Regions from separate parts of the Alcanivorax sp. 97CO-5 genome, predicted to be linked through region 2. Evidence: predicted binding sites of a transcription regulator. Region 2 holds the regulator's gene; each other region holds the start of a gene.
What was found. Region 2 encodes PhoB, which activates phosphate uptake and scavenging genes when phosphate is short. Its sites were predicted from a motif close to TGTCATANNNNTGTCANA; they were not measured.
Positions count from the first base shown of each region.

Region 1: the regulator PhoB is predicted to act here: its motif matches at 4,014-4,031, upstream of Y017_RS00605 (prolipoprotein diacylglyceryl transferase family protein).
Region 3: the regulator PhoB is predicted to act here: its motif matches at 4,851-4,868, upstream of Y017_RS03215 (alkaline phosphatase).

Region 1 is NZ_KI965877.1:124,230-130,652, forward strand. It holds gene Y017_RS00580 (diguanylate cyclase) at 1-399, shown strand, start outside; gene Y017_RS00585 (YecA family protein) at 523-1,080, shown strand; gene Y017_RS00590 (hypothetical protein) at 1,289-1,873, opposite strand; gene Y017_RS00595 (GMC oxidoreductase) at 1,901-3,469, opposite strand; gene Y017_RS00600 (hypothetical protein) at 3,693-3,950, shown strand; gene Y017_RS00605 (prolipoprotein diacylglyceryl transferase family protein) at 4,086-5,234, shown strand; gene modC (molybdenum ABC transporter ATP-binding protein) at 5,212-6,288, opposite strand; gene modB (molybdate ABC transporter permease subunit) at 6,285-6,423, opposite strand, start outside.
Region 2 is NZ_KI965907.1:38,932-45,354, forward strand. It holds gene recG (ATP-dependent DNA helicase RecG) at 1-725, shown strand, start outside; gene phoR (phosphate regulon sensor histidine kinase PhoR) at 912-2,222, opposite strand; gene phoB (phosphate regulon transcriptional regulator PhoB) at 2,313-3,017, opposite strand; gene ubiA (4-hydroxybenzoate octaprenyltransferase) at 3,343-4,215, opposite strand; gene Y017_RS13610 (chorismate lyase) at 4,298-4,912, opposite strand; gene rd (rubredoxin) at 5,149-5,313, shown strand; gene Y017_RS13620 (rubredoxin--NAD(+) reductase) at 5,363-6,423, shown strand, end outside.
Region 3 is NZ_KI965878.1:108,969-115,391, reverse strand. It holds gene hflK (FtsH protease activity modulator HflK) at 1-718, shown strand, start outside; gene hflC (protease modulator HflC) at 718-1,782, shown strand; gene Y017_RS03230 (DUF2065 domain-containing protein) at 2,006-2,212, shown strand; gene Y017_RS03225 (ATP phosphoribosyltransferase regulatory subunit) at 2,213-3,388, shown strand; gene Y017_RS03220 (adenylosuccinate synthase) at 3,431-4,723, shown strand; gene Y017_RS03215 (alkaline phosphatase) at 4,921-6,423, shown strand, end outside.

The DNA.
Region 1 (6,423 bases), on a different contig from region 2:
AACAACCCGCTTCATCTTGCGATCATCGATTTGGATCATTTCAAACAAGTTAACGACACCTACGGCCACCACGCCGGTGATGACGTGCTACATCGCTTTGCCCAGCTCGCCGCCATGGGGCTACGCAAATCCGACCTGCTGGCTCGTTATGGCGGTGAGGAATTTGTGGTCTTGTTTCCTCATACAAGCACCCAGGCTTGCCAGGCTGCAATGGAGCGTCTGCGTAATCGCTTCGCCCAGCAGCACTATTCCTTTTCCGGCGATCTGCGCAGCAAATTTTCTGCCGGGTTGACACCGTATCAACCTGGGGAAAGCGCTGAAGAATTTATTAAGCGGGCCGACCGTGCTCTGTATCAGGCTAAGGACCTGGGCAGAAACCGTATTCAGCTGGCCAACTGACCTCCATTAATAAACACCCAAAGCTAATCACCAGAAAAAGTTCAGGCATAGCGGGCAACAGCGACAGGACAGTGGAGCCCTGACGCGTCTGCCGGTATGCTTGCTCCCCACCGGGAGAAAAGCATGTCTGAGATCACCAATCCAAGCCTAAAAAACACGGTTCGTCAGCATTTCGCCAGCTTGGGCGACGACGCCCCCACCTGGACGGAAATTCACGGCATGCTCTGCGCCCTGGCTGCAGGCCCCCATGACGACGGGTTTGCCGACAGCATCGACTACGCCCATGAGCTAGAAATGCCTGTACCCGAAGACGTGGCCTCTGCGCTCAATCAGCTTCGCCAGCGGCTGGTGACTCAGCTACTCAGTGGTGAAACCATTAATCTGCCTTGCCTGCTTGATCCTTACCAGGAAGAAGATGGGCAAGATCTGGCCAGCTGGTGTGCTGGGTTTATGACTGGCGTCTTCGTGAAGGAGTCCCAATGGTACGCAATCGACGAAGAAACCATCGCTAATCTCTTGCTACCGTTTATTCTTATTTCTGGGCTTGATGAGGATGAGGCGCTTGACGCCCTGTGGGAGAACACTCAGGTGGTTAGACAAATGGCTCTGGGCATTCCTGAGCTCATTGAAGAGCTATTTTTGTGTTTTCACGGCCCGGATGAAGGCGGCGAGTCAGCCTAACCTCTGCGGCAGCCCTCGCTACGGTTGCCCTGCTCCACCCCCTTCTATCACTAATCAATGCAATCAAGCGTAACGTGCGTGATCCAGTACAAGAAGGTCGCCACAAGCGACTCGACCCACTCAATGAGATGAACCCGAACCCGAGCAACATCAACTTGCAGGCAACGTTAGCGCCCTCGCAATGCGAGGCGAATCCTGGCATTACGTGTCACTCGTTGTCTTTGAGTGACAGATGACGGATGTCGGGTTGCGCCGGAGGCGCCACGCCAGTTGGCTGCCCCAGCCTTTCCCCTGGCGGCGCCATACTCAAATGACTGACATCCGGTGCCGCTGGAGGCGGCGCATGTTCCGCGTTATTCAAGTTTTCCCCCACATCTGCTACCGAAAAGGCACCTGAAAAACCGGTACCTCCGGTACGAATGGTTCCTACTGTCTCCAAGCCGCCTGAGCCCGCACTTGGGATACGGGCCTCACCGGCTGACCGGTAGGACTCAACCGATGTGGCCGGCATTCCCGACGAAGGCACCGGTGCTGCTGCCAATTCGGGAGCTGACTGCACAGCCACCGGCCTGATTTCGCATTCAGCGCCCGCTTGCTTCATAAGCGCCCGAAACTTCATGGCGGTAGCCTGATCGGTGTTTTTCTTGATCACCACCGGCTGAGCCGAAAACAACCTCTCCACCCGAGCATTATCCATTTTGAACAACCGTGCCAGGTTACTCTTCACCGTGGATAAATCGGCGCCGCCGACCAACTTCCCGGAAAACACGATATGGAAACGGGCATCACTCATGCTTCTGCGTTACTCCTCTCTGGGAATTTAGTCCATCTGAGCCGCACAATATTCCGCCAGTGCTGCGATGGTCCGGGACGGGTTTAAGCCCAGTGCCCGCGGCACCATGGCGCCATCTATCACATAGAGATCAGGGTAATTGAACACTTCCCCGGCATGATTCACCACCCCCTGTTCCACAGAGTCCGCCATATTGCAGCCGCCCAGAGGGTGCGGGGTAACCAAATTCTTGAACCAGCTCCAGGTGACTGGAGCCATCGGGCTACCGCCAGTGGCCGCCGTTAGCGCTAAATGGCGATCGGCCAGGCCTTGCACGGCTTTTTCTGCCTTGCGGTAGTCCCAACGCAGTTTCAGGTGCTCACGCTTCCAGGGCCAATACCAACGCCGCCCCAAGGAAAAAGTACCGCCCGGTTCATCCATGGCCTGACCAAACCAGGGCATCATTTTCCCAAAGGGGTTACTGCTATCGCCATACTTGAGCATCGCGGCTCCTAACCGTGTGCTACTAAAGCGAGGCTGTTTGCCCAATCGCTCCAGCCAGCTTCCAAGAATATCCGGAAGACCGCCGTCTTCTACAAAATAACGGGCACCGTTATCCGATCCATCCAAGTAATCGATAGCACTGGTGATGGTTGGCCCCCGGGTGGGTGAAATCTGTCGATCATCGTAGAACGCCGCCGTGGCAAAGTCGCCGTTACTGCTCCAGTTATGCCCCAGTTTACGGCTTAACTTTGGTAGCGTTTTGTATTGATCTCGACAACGCAGCAACAGTTCAGTGGAGCCCAGGGAGCCAGCGGCCACAATCACTTTATTGGCCTTAAAGACTCGCCAGCCACGCGCGTCCAGATCCATGGCGCGCACCTCAAAACCTCCTGACGCCAGCGGGCGAATGGTACGCACGTGATGCAATGGACGGATCTGCGCACCAGCGCTTTCTGCCGCTGCCAGATAATTAAGATCCAAGGTGTTTTTGGCCTTAACCGGACACCCCAAATCACAATTGCCACAATGGGTGCAAGTACCCTGCTGCTTTCCCTGGGCATTTACCCACATCTTACTGTGGCGATAATCGAAAGAGTCGTCGTTTTCCGCTCGCCAATCCGGATCGAATGTAATTGCCTGGGGCAGCACCGTGAATCGATCCCCCGCACCTACCGCATCTGCCGCCTCTTTCATCAAATGGGTTCGGGGCGTCCACTGGCTGGCGGGCAAGGTCTGAACATTGAGCATCACTCCAGTGATGTCATAGTAAGGCTTCAAGGTGGCATAATTAATCGCTTGCGGCCAACCTTGGTCGAACGCTTCTGGTTTAGCCTCAATGCTTACATTGGCATAGATCAACGACCCACCGCCAACGCCTGCGCCCATGGCAATGCTCATATCGCCGAAATTGCGGAAATCGACCCATCCATTTTGTTTTTCCGGTTCCGCTTCATCCCAGAACCAGTCTTTCTGTGAAACAGAGGGGTAATCACTAGGCAGCCAGCGTCGTCCCCGCTCCAGCACGACAACCTTACGGCCCTTCTCTGCTAACCGACATGCCATTACAGCGCCCCCGAAACCACTGCCGATGACCAGCACATCCACGTTTTCCATGTTGTCCCCAGTGTTTTATTTTTTGAACCTGCCCTCTGCCCCCATTACAAGATCTCTGCCATGCTTAGCATGCATCGTGTTTTGCAGAGGCCCCGTGGTCATACAAACATTGCAATCATCTTTTGTACTATTTTTTGCACTATAAATTTAAGTACCAATCCTGTCTATTTACAGCACTTTCCAGTACCCTGATCGGCATCTTTGCCGGCCCACAGCAGCCCCCATGGAACAGATTGATTTCGTTACTCTCGAAGAGAAAGCCCGCCCGCGTAAGCGAGCTGCTACCCCCCCAAAAGTGACCAGCGCGTCGCGCCAGAGAACACCGCGTCAGGGTGCCGTTCGTGAAGGTTACCGCCGCCTGACTGCGGACATTCCTGCCGATCTTCATAAACGCTTAAAAATGCAGGCATTGATGGAAGACCGCTCTGTCACCGAATTAATCGTTCAGGCCGCTGAGAGTTTTCTGCGTAACCGTGACTGATTAGCCTCCTTTATATTGCCCTTTCTTCCTCTCTTTTACACACCCGCATCGCTGTCACTGAAGCGTCATCGCTCTGTCATTCCTTCGCCCCCTTATACCCGCAGTGTTGGCCAAAACCGTCGAAGGAGCTAGCTAATGGCTGCGGATCTGTTTTTGCTTGTCTGTGCCCTGCTGTTCGGGCTTGGGTTTCGCCTACTGTTTCGTCATTTACCGGAGGAACGTTGGCAGTTTGTTGCTTCACTACCACTGAAGAAAAACCACAATGGTTCTTGGCAAGGGCTTAACCTGACTTTCTACGGCTTGTTTACTGGCTTGGCCGGAGGCCTCGGTGTCGCCACGTTCATCCTGTTAACGGCCTCTGCCGGTGTGTCGTTGGTAACCAGCCTTGCTCTCACCCTAGGCGTTCTCATCATCTGCCTCCCGGCGGCGAAAATTATCGCCACCCTAGTAGAGAAAAACCGTCACGGTTTTACCGTTGGTGGCGCCAGTTTTGTCGGCATCATTATTGCGCCCATTTTTCTCTGGCTTGCCGACAAGGCCAGCCAACATTGGTGGGATACGCCACTACCCACCCTGCCCATGCTTGCCGCGATGTCCATTGCCTATGTAATGGGGGAAGGTATCGGGCGGCTGGCCTGCATCAGTTTCGGCTGTTGCTACGGAAAAGCATTACACGATGCACCACTCTGGGCTCAGCGCATGTTTGCTACGCTGAATCATGTCTTCATCGGCAAAACCAAGAAAATTGCGTTTGCAGGCGAAATGGAAGCCGTCAAAGTGATCCCCATACAAGCGGTGACCTGCGTGATTTATACCGCATTGGCTTTATTTTGCTGTGCCCTGTTTTTTCACCAGCTATTTGCGCTGGCTTTTGCTTTGAGTCTGGTGGGTAGCCAACTGTGGCGAGTCTATTCAGAAACGTTGCGGGCGGATTATCGCGGTGGCAGTACCCTGTTCTCGGTGTACCAGCTGATGGCTTTACTGGCCGCCCTGTACGGGGTGGCCATTAGCATTGCACTGCCTAGCCATGGCGATTTGCAGCCTCTACTCGCCATGGGGCTGGCCAGCTTGTGGTCGCCGGGGGTGATCTTGGCTCTGCAATTGATCACGGTAATCATGTTCTTCTTCTCCGGCACCAGCACCATTACCACCGGGGAGCTTCGCTTCGGCCTAGCGGCCGACTGGCGGAGCCAGGCGGGTTGCGAGCAAAAGCATAAACATTGTGCTAAGCCCGCGCAGCGCAACAGCCCCCCAGGCGCCACTACACCAGTGCCACGGCTTTGATCTGTGCATAAAGATCGGTGCCAGGAAACAGCGAAAGCTGACGTGCAGAGCGACCGGAAATACGCGCCAAAATACACTGGCCAGCCAGGCGAAGTTGGACCAGGCATTGCCCAGGACCCACATCGCGCAGGCCAACCACCTGAGCAGGCAATATATTGAGGATGCTGCTGTCGTTGGGCGCGCTAAGGCACAGGCTTACATCTCGGGCAGCAATCCGCAGCCGCACCGGCTCGCCAGGAGTCAGCCGCTGGAGACCAGGTAGCCACAGGGTGTGGCTACCCACTCTTATGCCCTGCAAGTGATCTTCTCTGACATAGCTCCCCACCTCGCCAGCCAGTAAAGCGGTTGCATCCGCGCGTTGAGCCAACACACCATCCAGCCGTGACAGCTCCTGGCCGACCGGCCCCTGAGCAACCACCCGGCCCTGCTCCATCAGCCAGACCTGGTCTGCCAGACGTAGCAGCTCATCCATATTATGTGTGACATACAGCACCGGCACCGTTTGCGCCGCCAAGGCAATCAGATCCAGTAATCCCTGCTTGTGCTCCTCCCCGAGAGCCGAGAGCGGCTCGTCCAGAAGCAACAACCGGGGTGTGCCCAACAAAGCCCGGGCAAGTGCCACTCGCTGGCTCTCTCCGCCAGACAAACCGTCCACGCGACGCGACAGCAACGGCGCAATACCGGTCTGTTTGATCACCTGTTCCACCTGCCCAATAGGGCTGCGCCGCCGCCGCGCCACATAGTTCAGATTGCCCTGCACGGTAAGGTGGTGAAACAGCGTGGGTTGCTGAAACATCATGCCGATGGGCCGCTGCCAAACCGCCAAATCCACATCGTTTTTACGCTCAGACGACAGCCCCGAAGACCGCCACAGCTGATCGGAAAAACGGATCGTGCCTTCGCATGGGTCTAGCCCTGCCACCATGCGCAGCAACGAACTCTTGCCTGCACCGGAAGCGCCGAACAGCACGGTAACCCCCTCGGGTTGCAGGGTGGCATCCACTTGCAGCTGGAAAGCACCACGCCGCCCGCGTATCGACAACGCCAGACTCATGGCATGGCTCCTGGGCCGGAACGGCCACGCTGCCAGCGGAACAGCCCCCACAGCAGCAACAACGACAGGCCAAGCAGAACCGCGGCAAGCCGATGAGCACTAACATAATCCCCCGCTTCCACATGCTCATACAGC
Region 2 (6,423 bases):
CCATCGACACCTTGGTGCTTCCCGAGAGCCGACGCCCCCAAGTAATCGAACGCATTAACGATGCCTGCCGTCCCTCTGCTAAAAAGAAAAACACTCAGGCCTACTGGGTCTGCACTTTAATTGAGGAGTCTGAAGAACTGCAGGCTCAGGCAGCGGAAGCAACATTTGCGGAATTACAGATCGCCTTGCCGGAGCTGAAGGTGGAGCTGGTACACGGGCGCATGAAGGCGAAAGAAAAAGCCGAGCGTATGGCACGTTTTTCGCGGGGAGAAGCGCAATTGCTGATTGCCACCACCGTCATCGAAGTGGGCGTGGATGTACCCAACGCCACCCTCATGGTAATGGAAAACGCCGAACGGTTGGGCCTCGCGCAGTTACACCAGTTACGCGGTCGCGTAGGCCGTGGAGCCGAGCAAAGCTACTGTTTACTGCTATACAAAAACCCTCTATCGCATACTGGCAAGCGACGCCTGGCGGTAATGCGCGATACCACCGACGGTTTTGTTATTGCCGAAGAAGATTTGAAACTACGTGGACCCGGCGAATGGCTGGGCACTCGCCAGACCGGCGACCTGGCCTTTCGCATCGCCGATCTGGTTCGTGATGAAGCGTTAATGGAGCCCGCCAAAGAGATCGCCAACAAACTAATGCAAGACTACCCACAGTGGATCGACCCCCTGTTACGTCGCTGGCTAAAGGGCGGGCAGAACTTTGCCGACATCTGACACAAACGAAGAATCCCCAAGATCAGGGGCGTTGTCACCGGGGAATGACAAAGGGGTCTTGCTCCTTTTTATAAAGCAAAAAAACCGAAGCCAAAACATACCATTCTCGAAAACAATAATGTTGAGAACGTCCTGACAAAAGAGATTTCAACAGCCGGCTAGAAACACACCTCTTGAACCTGAAATTCAACCCGCCACTGCCGTTGGCTTGCTAACCAGCCGCTCCGCCGGGAAATGACAGGTAAAGGTGCTGCCCTTGCTCAGTTCGCTGACGATTTCCAAGCGCCCATCATGGCGAATCATTACGTGTTTAACGATGGCGAGGCCCAGGCCGGTGCCCCCGGTTTCTGTAACGCGGCTATTGTCTGGCCGGTAAAAACGTTCCGTTAAGCGCGGGATGTGGGCGGGGTCGATGCCAATCCCGTTGTCTGTGACAGAAAAGTGCGCGCCGCAAGAATCTTGCCACCAACGGATACGGATGGTGCCGTTGGCCGGCGTATATTTCACTGCATTGGTAATCAGATTGCCGAAGGCACTTTCCAGTTCAGCCGGATTGGCGATCAAGCGTGCGTCGAGAGGAACATCCAGCTCGATCTGGTGATCCTTGTCGCTGCCTATAGCCAACGCATTTTCTTTCATCCGATTAAGCATGCCATGAACGGGTACCGCCTGACGTACACTGTCAGCTTCCGTTCCTTCTAATCGGGCCAGTAATAACAAATCGGCGACTAGGGCTTCCATGCGGTTGGATTGATTGTCCATTTGCATCAATGCGCGACGCAGACGGGCCTGTTCTTCCGGGAGGGTATCGAGCAGGGTTTCCAGGTAGCCTTTGAGCACGGTAAGCGGCGTCTTTAATTCATGGCTCACATTGGCTACAAAATCTTTGCGCATTTGTTCCAAGTGATGCAGCCGCGTAACGTCACGAGCAATCAATAATTGTTCGCCGATACCAAACTCAGTTACGCGGAACTGCAGGATACGGTTGTCATTCACCGGTGAAGGGATTTCCAGCGGGTCCTGAAAATCCCCTTTGCTTAGATAACCGGTAAACCGAGGATGGCGGATCAGGTTTGTCAGTGGCTGGCCCAGATCTTGGCTCGCATTAAAGCCCATGGCACGTTCGGCGGCATGGTTCCAATATTCCAGATAACCGTGTTGGTCGATGAGGATGACTACATCGTCAAGGGCGTTCACTGACTGTTGGGCGCGGTGGATGATGCCTTGCAGGTTTTCCTGGGCGCGACGTTCTTTTTGGAACAAGTGCTCAAGGCGGGTATAAAACTCACCCCACAGCCCGATACTGTCTGGTGGCTCGGTATGATCGTCGCGCACCAGCCAGCTGTACAGGGCGAACAGTTGCCGGGTGCTCCAAATAATATAGCCCCCCAGCCCTACCAGCAGTGGCCAAGTGTGGCCCACTGCCAGGGCAGCCAGAGCGGCCAGAAATATCAGGCCGGCAATGCGATTAACTTCCTTGGCCAAGCTGGCTTTCATGGGTATTCCACCGCAATTACTTTGCTCGTTAGCCGGTATCGGGGGGGGGCGACGGCGCTGCCTAGTATAGGCAGCCGCATGCCTGCCGTCTCAACCTGCCTTGGCCGATTTCACTGAAAACCGGTAGCCGGTACCGCGCACGGTCTGAATAAAACGATCGTAGCCGAAGGGAGCCAGCGCCTTACGCAGACGGCGGATATGCACGTCGATGGTACGGTCTTCCACATAGACGTTAGCACCCCATACTTGGTCCAGTAGCTGGGTGCGCGAATAGGCCCGCTCTTGGTGGCTCATGAAAAATTCCAACAGCCTGTATTCGGTGGGCCCCATGTCCACGGGAGAATCGTTGGCGCTAATGCGGTGACTCACCGGGTCCAGGCACAGACCTTCTACTTCAATGGCCTTTTCCGCCGCGACACTAGACGCGCGCCGCAGCACGGCTTTAATGCGGGAGATTAGTTCACGAGTGGAGAAGGGTTTGGTGATGTAATCATCGGCGCCAACGTCCAGCCCTTGAATCTTGTTATCTTCTTCGCTTTTCGCAGTGAGCATGATGATGGGCACCTCGTTGGTAGTCTCATCACGCTTCAGCCGGCGGGCCAGTTCGATACCCGTGACCGACGGCAGCATCCAATCCAGCAGCACCAGATCCGGGCGCTCATCGACGATGATCTCATGGCCACGTTGGGCATTCTCTGCCTCCAGCACATCGAAATCGGCCAGTTCAAGGGCGACGGCGACCATCTCACGAATAGCGGGCTCGTCATCAACAATCAATATACGGTTTCGGGACATGGCTTCCTTCCTTGCCTGTCTTGTGAGTGGCGTGTGCCGCTCGGGATGTTATCTATTAGATTGCTTTTTTATGACATGTGTATGACAGATAGAGCCCCGCCACGCAACAACGCAGGTTAAGACGAACGGAAGGCCTGCAACCATCTGGCGACAGCCCCAAGCCACAAACGACAACACACGCCAGGCCTTAAGATACGGTAATAATATGCCCTCGATTAGCCGCTCAGGTGGACCGAATTATCCCTTTCGTCCCCCTTGAATCGCGGCGCCGAACACCATTAGGTGGCACTCTAAGACACCCCCGCTATAGGGGACTTGTAGCGATTCAAAAATACTGAAAATACAACCCGATAAACACGCATGCTCCGGCCCAATGATTATTCAGAAATGCGTGAAAGCTGGGCCAGCGTTCACGGTAGCGGATCAAGCTGTGCTGAAAGGCAAAGCTAAGGCTCATTCCAACCAAACCAGCGTACCAGGGCCAGGAAAAACCCAGCCGGTGGCCGACCATAATCAATGCCAATAGTGTCAGGGCTTGAAGGATGGCGATCATCAGGCGGTCGGCATCGCCAAACAGGATGGCGGTGCTTTTGATGCCTAGTTTCAGGTCATCTTCACGGTCACACATAGCGTATTCAGTGTCGTAGGCCACCGTCCACAGCACATTGGCCACGTACAGCAGCCAAGCGATTTCCGGCACTTCACCGGTTTCAGCGGCAAACGCCATGGGGATGGCCCAGCTGAAGGCAGCGCCCAAGAAAAGCTGCGGCATAAAAGTGAAACGCTTGGTAAAGGGATAAAGCACTGCAAGGCCCAAGCCGCCGAAAGACAGCCAAAAGGTCAGCTCATTGAGAAACAGCACTAGCCCAAAAGCCAATAGACCTAAGCCGCCAAACAGGGCCAGAGCCTGTTTGGCGCTGAGTGCACCGGTGGCCAGCGGACGTCCCTGAGTACGTTCTACGTCGCCATCGAAATTCCGATCGGCAAAGTCATTAATCACACACCCCGCCGCCCGCATGATCACCACGCCCAGAAAGAAAACCACAATAACGGTCAGGCTCGGCGTACCGGCCCCAGCAATCCATACCGCCCACAGCGTGGGCCATAGCAGCAACAGCGTGCCGATGGGGCGATCAAGGCGCATTAACTGAATGTAGGGCCAGAGAGTCGGGTAACGCTGTTCAACAAAGGCAAACATGGGGCATCCGAGTTGTCAGGGCGAAGATGAGTTTCAAACGACAAGCGACAAGTTTCAAGACTCGAGCCAGGAGGATAACCAATTAAAAACGCGACAACCGCACCGCGTCCGTTGGCTCTCCCCTAATAGATGCATAGAGATAAGCTTTGTCGTGTAGCCACGACGCTTGCACACAACGTGCGACGTGCAGCTTCTCCCACAGCGCGGGCAGAAAATACTCCGCCACCAGCAGGGGCGCGCCGCGTTTGATAAAGCGCGATTGGCGACCCCAGCATAGCGAATGATGTTGGTCAGTCGAAGCGAGTCGGGCCCACACCTGATCCCGCTGGCAGATCGGGCGGTTATACAGTTCAAGGCCAAGGGAGCGGCTACCCATGTGCCCCAGGGAGCGGTTTGCACCGGCAAGGCTAGTGAGCGGCAGCACACTGCGGGCAGCAACCACCGGGGTATCATCCAGGTGCAGTGTCACTTCACGGATCAATGCAGCGCGCCTTACCGGCAGCGATAACAGCCTCCGTTCATCGGCTCGAGGCAAGGCAATAGCATGTAGGCCGGGAACCACACTGAAGTGGCCGTAGCGCTTGAGACGCCGTGTCAGAGAGTCTGGATCAGCCATCCAGTCCCGAATAATCGGGGGCAGTACCAGCTGTTCCAGTGGGCGCCAAAGGCTATCGGGGTGCAGGGCGGCAGGCAACATGGCTCTCTCATGATATCGCGCACTATCGCGGGCGGCAGGACTATGGCCCATGTCTTACGGTAGAGCAAGCGGCGCCCTAGTGCTTCAGGAATCAGAGAACAGCAACCTTGAGCTTATGTAAGACGGTGCCGGCTGGCATTGATTTTTTTGCCTTACGCCGATAGGTTAACGCCCCCTGAGAACGCCCTGTATGTAGCACAGTAAGTAAGAGCTTACTTTACCTGACGAGGTTCACAATGAAGAAGTGGGAATGTGTAGTGTGTGGTTTCATCTATGACGAAGCCGAAGGTCTGCCCGATGAGGGTATTGAGCCGGGTACCGCCTGGAACAACGTGCCGGAAGATTGGGTCTGCCCCGATTGCGGCGTGGGCAAGGACGACTTTGAAATGGTAGAAATTTAAACCACTACCTCAGTCACTCCGCCTGTCCATTAATTGTTAAGGATTACTCATGCATCCTATTGTCATCGTCGGCACCGGCTTGGCCGGTTTCAACACCGTCAAGGAATTCCGCAAGCTGGACAAAGAAACCCCCATCGTCATGCTCACCGCAGACGACGGTCGTAACTATTCCAAGCCTATGTTGTCTGCCGGCTTCAGCAAGGGGAAAACCGCCGATGACCTGTGCATGGCCACCCCGGAAAAAGTGGCTGAGCAACTTAATGTTGACGTTCGCACTGGCGTGCATGTAGCCGGCATTGATGCCGCTAACAAGCGCGTACTGCTGCCCGATGACCACCTGGACTACAGTAAACTGGTACTGGCGCTGGGTGCCGACACCTGGACACCGCCGCTGGAAGGCGATGCAGTGGGCGAAGTGTTTTCCGTCAACGATCTAATGGACTACGGTAAGTTCCGAGCAGCCGTGGAAGGCAAGAAGACCGTGACCATCCTCGGCGGCGGTCTGATCGGCTGTGAATTCGCCAACGACTTATCCAACGGCGGATTCAAGGTATCTTTGGTTGAGCCCATGGGCCGTTGCCTACCATTGCTACTGCCTGAGCAAGCCTCAGAGGCGGTGGGCCGTGGGCTGGCGGATCTGGGCGTGCAGTTCCACTTTGGCCCATTGGCCAAGGCGGTACATCATGGCGATAACGGCCAGTTGGTGACCGAATTGTCCGATGGTAGCCAACTGGAGTCCGACGTAGTGTTATCGGCTATCGGTCTACGCCCGCGTATCAGCCTGGCCAAGGAAGCAGGGCTGGATACCAATCGCGGCATCCTGACCGACAAGAGCCTGCGTACCAGCGCGGAGCATATCTATGCGCTGGGCGATTGCGCTGAGGTGCAGGGCCATGTGCTTCCCTACGTTCTACCGTTAATGGCGTCTGCCCGTGCCTTGGCAAAAACCCTCGCGGGTGAGACCACTGAAGTCAGCTACGGCGTCATGCCGGTAACCATTAAAACCCCGGCATGCCCAGTAGTGGTATGCCCTGCTGCAGAAGGCAGCGAAGGCGCCTGGGAAGTGGAAGCCGAGGGTAATACCGTGCAGGCTCTGTTCCGTAGCAAGGA
Region 3 (6,423 bases), on a different contig from region 2:
TCCGCGCCCGTTCCTGTTGAAAGTGGCGCAGCCTGAAGAAATTCTGCAGCACGCTACCAGCTCGGCGTTACGCCACGTGGTGGGGTCGTCGTCTATGGATGATGTGCTCAAGGATAATCGTGAGGCGATCCGGGTACAGGTGCGCGAACGCTTGGATGACTATTTAAACCGTTACGACACTGGCTTGGTGCTACGCCAAGTGGTACTGGATAAAACCGAAGCGCCGGATGCTGTGCGTGACGCCTTTGATGATGTGTCTAAGGCCAAGGAAGATGAAGATCGCTTCAAGAAAGAAGCGGAAGCGTACAGCAATGCAGTGATTCCCCAGGCTCGAGGTGAAGCTCAGCGGATAGAAGAAGAGGCGTTGGCTTATAAACAGCAGGTTATTGATGAAGCCAAAGGTGATGCCAGCCGCTTCACCGATTTGCTTACTGAGTACCGCAAGGCTCCGGAAGTGACTCGCGAACGTTTGTACCTGGAAACCATGACTCAGGTCTTCAGCAATACCAGCAAGGTAATGGTCGATGTGAACAAGGGCGACAGCCTAATTTACTTGCCATTGGACAAGCTGATGAAGAATAGCGACGGCAAGACCAAGGCTCAAAACCCCGGGGCTTCAGCGTCCAGCACCACCTCCAGCGCCGGTGCGGATGACGGCGGCAGCGGACGTAGTAGCGGCCGCAGCTTGTACAACAACCGTAACCAGGAGCTGCGCTAATGAATAATCGTGGATGGATGGCGCTACTGGCCTTGGGTGTGCTGGCTCTTTTGGCGATGGACTCTTTTTTCATCGTAAACCAGAAAGAAAAGGTCGTGCTCAAGCAGTTTAGTCGGATCGAGAAGACCGATATCCAGCCTGGTCTTTACTTCAAGTGGCCTATGGTGGAAGAAGTGGTGAAAGTGGATGGGCGTGCGTTGGTCTATGACGTACCTACCCAGTCTTTCCTTACCGCTGAGAAAAAACTGCTGAATGTTGATGCCTTTGTTATTTGGCGCATCAGTAATGTGCAGCGTTACATCGTTAGTGTGGGGGGCGGTTCTTCCAATCCTCAGGTAATGGAGCGCCGTGCTCGTGAACTGCTGGACCCTCGTGTGAACGAAGGCCTGCGCAACGAGTTCGCTTCACGTACCGTCTTTCAGGTGGTGGCCGGCGAAAGTGACGTGGAAAAGGTGGAGGGCGATACGGCTATCCTCCGTGACCCGACCACTGGCGAAACCGTGGAAGTGCCCACCGACCAACTGGATGAGTCGGTGTTGCGTGGAGCGGGAGCCGGTCAGCAAGAGGGTAGTGAGCCTGCTGTAGATAGTGTGGCCAATGATCAACGTGAGGCGTTGATGGATCAGGTTCGTGCTGAAGTAAACAAGTCGACCTTGGAAGATCTGGGTATTGAAGTGGTGGATATCCGTGTTAAACAGGTGGACTGGCCGGAACAGGTTCGCGGGCGAGTATTCGACCGTATGCGCGCTGAGCGTCAGCGAGATGCTGCGGCTCATCGTTCACAGGGTCGTGAAGAAGCGGAAAAAATCCGTGCCTCTGCAGACCGCCAGCGCACTGAAACATTGGCCCAGTCGTACCGTAAGGCTCAGAGCGCTCGCGGTGAAGGGGATGCGCAGGCAGCGGCAATCTATGCCGAAGCCTACAATCAGGATAAAGAATTTTTCCGTTTCTACCGTAGCTTGAGAGCCTATAAGGAAAGTTTCGATCAGCCGGAAGATGTGCTAATCCTGGAGCCGGATAGCGACTTTTTCCGCTACATGAAAGGGGCGAAGGGCGCACCTTAACGGCCTTTTGTTCAAATAGCGTCTGGTTTGCCCCTGCGGCACCGGGCCTATCACAGAGCCCCGCCTTGTGCGGGGCTTTTGTTGTTTGTTTTATCGATTTGTGTTGGCAGCCGTTGCTGGCGAGGCTCGTCTATCCTGAGCCTATCTGGCGCTGGAAGACCATGATAGAATGCGGCAACCGAGCCTGAGGGTTCGGTTTTTTTGTGGCTGTCTGGCGGGAACCATGGACGCGTTGTTAAATGGCGGAAGCGTGTTGATCAAAGCACTGTGTTTGGTGTTGGTCATCGAGGGCATTCCGTTGTTTCTTGCGCCTGGCCGAGCCCGTCGCGCGGCCCTTCAGGTGGCGCGTCTGGATAGTCGCCTGCTGCGAATTATAGGGCTGGTACTCATGGTATTGGGTGCGGGCTTGTTATTACTGATGCGGTCGTAAATGATGAATCAGGAAGAACAGTGGCTACTGCCCGACGGGGTAGAAGAGGTCCTCCCGGGTCGCGCCCGGGCTATCGAGCAGCTGCGTCGGCAGACGCTGGATCTGTATCAGCGTTGGGGTTATGAACTTGTTTTCCCGCCGTTGATTGAGTTTATGGAATCCTTGCTGAACGGCGGTGGCCGTGATCTGGAGAGGGAAACCTTCAAGATTACCGACCAGCTCACCGGGCGCCTGATGGGCGTTCGTGCGGATATTACCCCGCAAGTGGCGCGTATGGATGCCCATAGCTTGCGCCGTAACGCACCTTCTCGTCTTTGTTACTGCTCCAGCGCCCTGCGCACCCGGCCGGTGGTCGCCGGTGGCACGCGCCTGCCCTATCAGTTGGGCGTAGAGCTATTTGGTCACGCCGGTTCAGACAGTGATCTCGAGGTGATTTCCTTGCTGCTGGAAACGCTGGCATTGTCAGGCGTCGAGCAACAGGTGGTACTGGATTTGGGCCACGTGGGTTTGTTCCGTGGTCTGCTCGAGGGCTGTGATTTGAGCGAAACTGAGCAGAACCAATTGGAAGATATCTATGTGCGCAAAGCGCGGGTAGAGCTGGATTCTTTTATTGCCAGCCATGATTTGCCTGCGCCTGCGGCCAAGGCCTTGGCCGCCTTGCCTTGGTTAGCAGGTGGCGTGGAGGTGCTCAATGAGGCCCGTGCGTTATTGTCCCACTTCTCTGGCGCCCTAGCGGCATTGGATGAGCTGGCGGTGCTGGCCGATGTGCTCGGCGCTCGAGGGGTGCGGCTGCACCTGGACTTGGGTGAGCTGCGTGGTTATCACTACCACACCGGTTGTGTGTTTGCGGCGTATTTGCCCGGTGAGAGCGAGCCCGTGGCCAAGGGCGGTCGCTACGATCACATTGGTGAAGTATTTGGTCGGGCCCGCCCGGCCACCGGCTTCAGTGCGGATTTGAAGATGCTGGCTGAGCGTGCGCAATCCGCCGCGCTTACCGGTATTCTGGCTGAAGGGTCGCTGCAGGACGCCGCGTTCGCGACTAGGGTTGCGGCTCTTCGTGAGCAGGGCGAGCGTGTGGTGCTGGCCCTTCCCGGTGCAGATAATGATCCGGCTGAACTAGGGTGCCAGCGTCGTCTGGTTGCTCAGGCCGATGGTTGGGTTGTGACCGACCTCTAAAACCGAATTTCTTTTTTCCTGAATAGATGGCAGCAAGCAATCATGGGTAAGAACGTAGTCATTCTCGGCACCCAGTGGGGTGATGAAGGCAAAGGCAAAATCGTCGATCTGCTTACCGATCAGGCCTCATTGGTCGCCCGCTTTCAGGGTGGCCATAACGCCGGCCATACCCTGGTGATCGATGGCAAGAAAACGGTCCTGCACCTGATTCCGTCAGGCATTCTTCGTGAAGATGTGCAGTGCCTGATCGGTAACGGCGTGGTGCTTTCTCTGGAAGCCTTGCTTAAGGAAATTGGTGGCCTGGAAGATCAGGGTGTTCCTGTTCGCGATCGCCTGCGTTTGTCCGCCTCCTGCCCGCTGATCTTGCCTGTGCACGTGGCTCTAGATCAGGCTCGGGAAGCGGCCCGTGGCAACAAGAAAATAGGCACCACGGGCCGGGGCATCGGCCCGGCCTATGAAGACAAGGTGGCTCGTCGGGGCTTGCGCCTGGGTGATGTGTACCAGCGTGAGCTGTTTGCCGCTAAGCTGGGCGAAGTGATGGATTACCACAACTTTGTTCTGCGCAGCTATTACAATGCCGAGCCGGTGGATTTCCAGAAAACCCTGGATGACACCTTGCAGCTGGGCGAAGACGTTCGCAGCATGGTGACTGACGTGACGGCGGTGCTGCACGGCGCCCGTGAGCGCGGCGAAAATATCATGTTCGAAGGAGCCCAGGGCACCCTGCTGGATATCGACCACGGCACCTACCCTTATGTCACCAGCTCCAATACCACCGCTGGCGGTACCGCTACCGGCACCGGGTTTGGTCCTCTGTACCTAGATTATGTGCTGGGTATTACCAAGGCCTACACCACCCGGGTGGGGAGTGGCCCGTTCCCTACTGAGTTGTTCGACGAGAATGGCCGCTACCTGGCCGAGAAGGGGCACGAATTTGGTTCTACCACGGGCCGTGCTCGCCGTTGCGGGTGGTTCGATGCGGTGGCGCTGAAGCGCTCCATCCAGATTAACTCCATTACAGGCCTGTGCCTAACCAAGCTGGATGTGCTGGATGGCCTGGAAGAGATCAACATCTGTGTGGGCTACCAGGATGCGGCCGGCAACTCGCTGGAGTGCGCCTGGGATGCGGATAGCTACGAAGAAGTGAAGCCGGTTTACGAAAGCCTGCCGGGCTGGAGTGAATCCACCCTGGGCGTGAAGTCGGAAGACGATCTGCCGGCCAACGCCAAGGCTTACCTGCAGCGCATCGAGGAAATCACCGGCGCGCCCATCGACATTATTTCCACTGGCCCGGACCGGGTGGAAACCATCATCAAGCGGCACCCGTTTTCGTAACGAGTTTCCGTAAAGGAACGACAAAAAGGGTGGCTTCGGTCGCCTTTTTTATGGCTTTTAACCCTCGTTCAAATTCTTTCTCCTAATAATTGAAGCCTGTTCACAAATCACAAAGTTGTCGATTCCCTGTGATCAAAATGCAACAAAATCCCGGTTAGATGGTGTCTCGTTCATTCATCGAATATCGGGGATTTGTCATGTCCAAACGCATTTTGCGGGTGGCGCTGACCGGCCTTGCAGCAGGGATTGTTACTGCTGCTCATGGCGCCAGCGTGTCCGTGCCCTCTTATCAGACATCCAGCCAGTGGTTTGCTGATGGTCAGTCTCAGGTTACTGAGAAAATGGCTCAGGAACGCAATGACGTAAAAGCTAAAAACGTGGTCCTGTTTGTGGGTGACGGCATGGGGATTTCCACCCTAACGGCTGCGCGAATCCTGCAAGGGCAGCTGGATGGCAATGATGGGGAAGAGAACCTGTTGTCTTTCGAACAGTTCCCCTACAGCGCGCTGGTCAAAACCTATAACACTAACCAGCAGACCCCGGATTCCGCTGGCACCATGACCGCCATGATGAGCGGGATCAAGAATAAAGCCGGCATGATCAATATCAGTAGTGATGGCCTGCGTGGCGATTGCGCCTCTTCCCAGGGCAACGAGCTGCACACCTTTCTGGACCTGATGGAAGCCACTGGTCGGTCAACCGGGGTGGTGAGTACTGCCCGGGTCACTCATGCTACGCCGGCCGCCACTTATGCCCATGTTCCGGAGCGTAACTGGGAATCCGATGACAGCCTTACCGATGAAGCAAAAACCAATGGCTGCAAGGATATTGCGGATCAGTTGGTGTCCTACGATTTAGGCGACGGTATCGATGTGGTGCTGGGGGGAGGGCGGCGCCATTTCCTTCCTGCTGCCGATGGCGGCAAGCGTGCGGACAGCCGTGACCTGACACAGGAATGGCAGGACCGCTATGAGGATTCTGATAGCTCAGCCCTGTATGTAGAAACCGGTAATGAGTTGGCCACGGCAGACCTGGCCAATGTCGACAAGCTAATGGGCCTGTTCACTTCTTCTCACATGAGTTACGACGCAGACCGGCAGGCCAGTGGTGCGGATGAGCCCACCATTGGCAGCATGGCGGTCGCGGCCGTTGATGTGCTGAAAAAAAATGAAGAAGGCTATTTTCTAATGGTGGAAAGCGGCCGTATTGACCACGCTCACCATGCTGGCAATGCCTACAATGCTCTGCACGATGCAGTGGCATTTTCCGACGCGGTTCAGGCTGTGGTCGACAAGGTGGATCTGGATGAAACCCTGATTCTGGTGACGGCAGATCATAGCCATGTCTTTACCATTGCCGGCTACCCGACCAAAGGCAATCCCATTCTGGGCAAAGTCGTCACCAATGATGGCGCGGGCGCTCCGGAAGCGGCTCCCACCGGTGATGCCGACGGCAACGCTTACACCACGCTGGGTTATACCAATGGCCTTGGCTATGCGGATTTGGGCGCGGAAACCGATGCTGATGCGCGTTATGCCAGCGCACCCCTGAGTGGTCGTCAGGATCTGAGCGGTGTGGATACTGAAACGCCGGGTTATCACCAGGAAGCGCTTGTGCCCATGGGTTCTGAAACCCACGCGGGTGAAGACATTTCCCTGCACGCTATCGGTGCTGATTCCTGGCTGGTGCAGGGCAACATG